DNA from 2 places in the Bacillus sp. PK3-067 genome. Region 1 is predicted to be linked to the other one. Evidence: predicted binding sites of a transcription regulator. Region 1 holds the regulator's gene; the other holds the start of a gene.

Region 1 (3,055 bases):
ATGTCTGAACTTATCGCTAATTATATATTGGAACATAAAACGATAGAAGCAACAGTTAATAACAACTGGAAAGTTATTAAATAACGATTTTTACATATAAAAAAGATGGGCTTCGCCCATCTTTTAATTTAATTTTGCATTATCTTGCTTTTTTAAAGCTTTTAATTTCGTCGGTGTAACATCTGTACCTTCTTCGTTAACAACTTTAATACCTTTAAGTTCGTTTAACATATTTTGACGAAATCCTTTTAAATATTGTTCACGTAGCGATTGACGCTCACGTTGCTCTTCTTCAGTTAAACCTTCAGCTTTTGCTTTTTTCGCTAAGAAGTTAATGCGTTCAACGAGTTCGTGATTAATCATCTCGAATCCCCCTTCTAATCAAAACTGATTATTATCATACAATAGTTACTCTTCTTTATCAAGCAATTGCTTCGTATACTCTACATATCTACGATGTACAGTCGCCTTTGAAACATTATGACCAAATCCACGTAATGTTGCTGCAATTTCTTCAAACGTGAGTTCACTTTTTCGCAAACGTACAATTTCCTCAATTGGCACTTCTTTTTTCTCTCTTCCTACACTTAAATGACGATTTTTTAAATTTTTTTCTGGACGATAACCTTTTTCTACTGCACGTTGCATACCTCGTTTAATTTTCAAATTATGAATCTTTCTTTGATATTCTTCAACAATACCAATAATATCTAATACCATTGAATCAGAATCCGACAATTGTAATTCACCATTATGTGTATGCGTATATACTTTTATGCCTTCTTTATGTAAACAATGCATTAACGCGATCTTCGCATTTCCTCTACCAAGACGCGTTTCATCTTGTATAAGTAACACATCAATTTGTTCGTCTCGAATTGTATCCAACACCTCTAATATACCGTCACGTTCAATTGTATATCCACTAGCCTGCTCTTCAATCACCTTAGTAACATTCATTTGATAGCGCTCAGCTAAATGCAATAATTCATCTTTTTGACGTAATAATGATGTTTCTTGCGCTTCTTTCGTTGTACTCACACGTGCATAAATAATTGCATTCATTTTGAACCCCTCTTTCTCCCTATTATTTCCCTATAGTGTAACATAAATCCGCCATTTGTTCGAACTTATGTTTGTAGAATGTTTTTTCACATGTTATACTTATTAATAAGAAAAATGAAAGAAAACGAGGTGTTAGAAAACATGGAAAAGTTAACGAAACGCCAGCAAGACATTCTCGACTTTATTAAGCTAAAAGTACAAGAAAAAGGATATCCACCTTCCGTACGTGAAATTGGTCAAGCAGTCGGCCTCGCTTCTAGTTCTACAGTGCACGGACATTTATCACGATTAGAAGAAAAAGGATACATTCGACGCGATCCAACAAAACCACGTGCCATTGAAATTTTAGGTGAAGACCGAATGGATACGGAAACACAATCTGTTATTCAAGTTCCAATTGTCGGAAAAGTCACTGCTGGTTTACCAATTACAGCGGTCGAAAGCGTAGAAGAACATTTCCCACTTCCAGCTAGTATTGTTGCTGGAGCAGACCAAGTGTTCATGTTACGTATTTCTGGAGATAGTATGATTGAAGCTGGTATTTTCGATGGAGATTTAGTTGTTGTTCGCCAACAGCAGTCTGCATATAATGGTGAAATTGTAGTCGCTTTAACAGAGGATAACGAAGCAACAGTTAAACGTTTCTATAAAGAAAAAGACCATTTCCGTCTACAACCAGAAAACTCTTCATTAGAACCTATCATTTTAAAACAAGTGTCAGTTATCGGGAAAGTAATTGGCGTATATCGTGATTTACATTAAAAATAACAAAAAGAAGATAATTACCTTATTTATATACGGTAATTATCTTCTTTTTGTATTTTGATAGATTTCCATGCATTCTATTTCTTATTAACGAGTTTCAATCGTCACATCTCCCGCAGCCGTTTTACCGCTAATCTTTTTACTACCATTTCCAATTGTTACATTTTTATTTTCTTCATTAAAAATTGTTACATCTCCAGCAGCACTTTGCCCAGTAATTACCGCATCTTGTGGTTTTTCCGATAAAGTAATATCTATATCTCCCGCAGTTGAACTTGCTTCTAGATTATACTTAGAATCATGATCTTGAATATTTATTTCCCCACTTGTTGTTTTTGCGGTCACTTTCCCTAATACCTTCTTAAAGTTCACCTCACCAGCTTTTGTCGATCCCTCCACATTCTTAGCCGTTACTTGTTTCAACTCTACTTCTCCAGCAAGTGTCCTAACACTTACGCTATCACTTTTCACATCACTCATTTCGATTTGTCCAGCAGATGAATTTACTTTTACATCTTGGTAAGAGCGTTCGGGCACAAGGAGAGTCAATTTAGACGTTTGAAACCTAAAATCGTAAAAAGAAAAATCAAATGAAGCACCTTTTTCTCTTTCCCCAATAATTTTTAATGTGTCACCATCTTCTGCGATACGAATCTCTTGTTTACGTACATCTCCCGATTGCTTTACATAAAAAGAAGAGTCAGGAGATTTTTGGACAATAATATCCCCGGCATCTAACTTAACTTCTATATTTTTTAATGTTTCGTTTTTAATTACATTTTCTTTATCGCCTTTTTCAGCAGTTTGTACTGCTTTTTCATATGTTTGGGAAATTCCTATTACTCCAATAATGATACAAGCGATAGCGATTAAAAATAGTTTTTTCATCATTTACTCTCCTTTTATCATTTTGAAGTTCCATATTACATATCGTACACACAATCTCTTAAACCACTTTGTACTATAAAAAGCGATAATACATAAAAATAAACCTACCCCAACAAACGTTATACTAACGAAAAGATCCAACCATATAAAAGTACCCATAAATACTTTTCCAATAACGAAAAATGGTGTTACTACACTAGCAATACCACCGATCCAAAAAGAAAATATAAAAGCAATAATTGCGACTAACGGGCCTAACACAATAATAAAATTAAACAAACTAAGTCCAATCGCTGCCATAACAGCTCTTGTCACATTTGAAGTCGATGGATTTTTT
Region 2 (3,055 bases), on a different replicon from region 1:
ATTTTAAGTAGCCCATCGTAAAACAGCTCAATTTCCTTTCTAACGAGTTTTTTCCTGCTTATGATGTTTTGTATTTGATTTAAGATATCTTTTCGCATTCGAAGAGATTTGAAGTCTTGTAGTTTAAAATCATAAACTTTGCTCTTGTGATTTAATCCATCTTCTAAATGTTGTATCTTTTGTTCAAAATCGGAGAAGCTAAGGCCGAGCGGAATCCTATATGCATACTCAACTCCCCATTCATTCCTCGTCTTACGGAGTAGCTGTATGGTCCTAGTCTCTTTCCCTTCTTTTACTTTCAAACCACAATTAACGCAGATCCTTTGAATCTTAGAGGCATCATTTGTTGCTCCTTTTTGATGCATTTTTGATAGGAAGACTACACCACCGACTGCAGCTGAACTTACTAACTCAAATATCACAAACTCGCACCACCCTTCTTTATGTATTCTGCAAGAATAGTCCCTGGAGATTAGAAGAGATAAAAACAATTATGAATCATTGAAAATACTAATCTTTCAATGTCTGAAATAGTATTCCGTGAGCGAATTCTATTCAGAATAGGTGAAACGAAGTTTTAAAAGGCTAGCAATTTGGAACTGAGAATCGCAATTTGTTTGGTATGGTAAAAAGTATTGTGTACTGTTTGGTCTTTATGTCAGTTTTTTTCTCGTGTTTAAAAAAATGACGAAAAGGGCAAGCTATTCATGAGGTGGTAAAGGTGTTCGGATTAGGTAAAAAACGTAGTAAGTTCGGTCGCTGGTTAGACAAGCAAGGGATTACACAAGGAGATTTAGAGAAGGCCGCCAAGTTAAGTAGAGGTACGATTTCGAAAGTATGTAATGATAAAGAATACACACCTAAATTTTCGACTATATCCCAAATAACAAGGGGATTAAAAAAATTAGGAAAAAACATAAATGAAAATGACTTTTGGATGTGATAATCAGCACTCAAAACCAGGGGCTGATTATTTTTTCCTTGAATTTTTCCTACCACTTTGATTTTTTAATTACTTGTCCCTCTTTAATAAGTATGAGGGGGATTTAAAATGCAAATTAATTTCAATAATAATGGAAAGAAAATCAAATTTAAAATAACGGTTAACCAGCCTAGTTTTAAAATCAAAGCAACAAGCCTGTTAATATTACTAAGAATATCAGAGGTTTTAAGTACTATATCGCGTATCTTCTTTTAATAAAAAGCTGACTAAATATGGTCAGCTTTTTATTTTTTTGAAAAAACCTCTTCATAAAAGAACATACATTCGTATATAATAAGAACTAACGTTCTGTTATTTAGGAGGAATAACGGTGTATGACTATTCAATATTGCCAAACCGAATTGTTTTATGTGTAGATCTTCGTAGCTTCTATGCTTCAGTCAGTTGCATCAAGATGGGATTAGACCCACTTCATACTAAATTAGCTGTAGTCGGTGATGTGAATAGGAGCGGTTCGATTGTTTTGGCTGCAACTCCGCCATTAAAAGCGTTGGGTGTTAAGAAAATGGCAAGATTATACGAAATACCACGTCGTAAAGATATCCTTGTGGTGAATCCAATTATGAGCACTTATATAAAATGCTCTAATTTCATCACTAAGTTGGCTCTACAATACGTGCCTATTGAGGATTTCCACCAATATTCCATCGATGAGTTCTTTATGGACATAACGGATAGTATTCATTTGTTTGCTAAAGATCCGTATGAGTTTGCCTTGAAATTCAAGCGTGAAATATATGCGAAGACTCGAATCGAATGCACGATAGGGATTGGTCCCAACCCTTTAATGAGCAAAGTCGCTTTAGATGTGGAAGCAAAGAAAACGAAAGATTGCATAGCATACTGGAAATACGAAGATGTACCCATAAAATTATGGCCAATACGACCACTTAGTAAGTTTTGGGGGATTTCGGGGAAAACAGAAGCGAAGTTAAACCGAAAAGGAATTCATTCAATCGGAGACTTAGCGCAATACCCACTCAAATACTTAAAGCAAAGCTTCGGGGTCATTGGCGAAGAATTGCACTTACATAGTAACGGCATAGATTTTAGCCGCATATCAGAAAAATACGCTCCAGCAACAACTTCTATTGGCAAGAGCCAAATACTTATGCGTGATTACACTATAGAAGAATTTCCGATTATTCTACTGGAGCATATTGAAGAAGTTTGTTATCGAATGCGAAGGCAAAACAAACTAGCTCAAACTATTCATTTTTCCATTGGTTATAGCAAAAATTACGCTGGTGGTTTCAGAAAAACTCACACTATGAACCGACCTACCAATTTAACAATGGATATCTATAAGATTTGTACATATTTTTTACATGAGTTTTATACTGGAGAACCCATTAGAACCATCAATGTTTCTTTAACTAACTTAATCAATGAAGGCGAAGAACAAATCTCACTATTCGATAATGTAATACAACGAGAAAAAGAAATGAAACTAACTAAAGTAATGGATGAAATACGCACTAAATTTGGTAAGAACAGCATATTAAGAGGAATTTCGTATACAAATATTGCAACAGCAAGATACAGAAACACATTGTTAGGGGGACATAAAGCATGAACAACGCTAATATGCCAAAAGGACGAGGAATGGTCAAATGGACTCCATTCGCAGCGATGCCAGAACAATTCGCAGGTATCCGTGAGATTATTAAAGACAAGACAAAAGTAGAACGCCCTACATTAACCCAGGATGAACAAGAACTTATTGAGAATATGCTATTATGTTCGCTGCTTTCTGAAGAAGAAATATTAATTACATATTATGAAGATGGATTTTTACTTACTAGCTATATGACCGTCATTGATATCGATCCATTAACTAAATCTATAATTTGTACGGATGCATTTTATAATAATATAACGTTGAAATTTATCGATATTATTGATGCAAAATGAAAAAGGACCGCCCAACAAGACGGCTTTTTTTTCATTTCAAGTATACATACGATTCCCATTCTACTATGAAATTTTCATAAAACTAAATATTTACATTTTGTAGAATCATCTGTAAAATGTAAATGTAATAATTTTACA

Evidence for each region. The regulator LexA, encoded in region 1, represses DNA repair genes until DNA is damaged. The targets are predictions, from matches to a motif close to CGAACATATGTTCG.
Region 2: the regulator LexA is predicted to act here: its motif matches at 1,257-1,270, upstream of M1D73_RS29515 (Y-family DNA polymerase).

Annotation. Positions count from the first base shown of each region.
Region 1 is NZ_CP096490.1:3,681,286-3,684,340, forward strand. Features, by position in the region: gene M1D73_RS18855 (bifunctional metallophosphatase/5'-nucleotidase) at 1-84, shown strand, start outside; gene M1D73_RS18860 (DUF896 domain-containing protein) at 124-363, opposite strand; gene M1D73_RS18865 (YneB family resolvase-like protein) at 409-1,065, opposite strand; gene lexA (transcriptional repressor LexA) at 1,207-1,827, shown strand; gene M1D73_RS18875 (DUF4097 family beta strand repeat-containing protein) at 1,918-2,721, opposite strand; gene M1D73_RS18880 (DUF1700 domain-containing protein) at 2,722-3,055, opposite strand, start outside.
Region 2 is NZ_CP096492.1:48,339-51,393, forward strand. Features, by position in the region: gene M1D73_RS29505 (FtsK/SpoIIIE domain-containing protein) at 1-422, opposite strand, end outside; gene M1D73_RS29510 (helix-turn-helix domain-containing protein) at 722-943, shown strand; gene M1D73_RS29515 (Y-family DNA polymerase) at 1,314-2,579, shown strand; gene M1D73_RS29520 (YolD-like family protein) at 2,576-2,917, shown strand.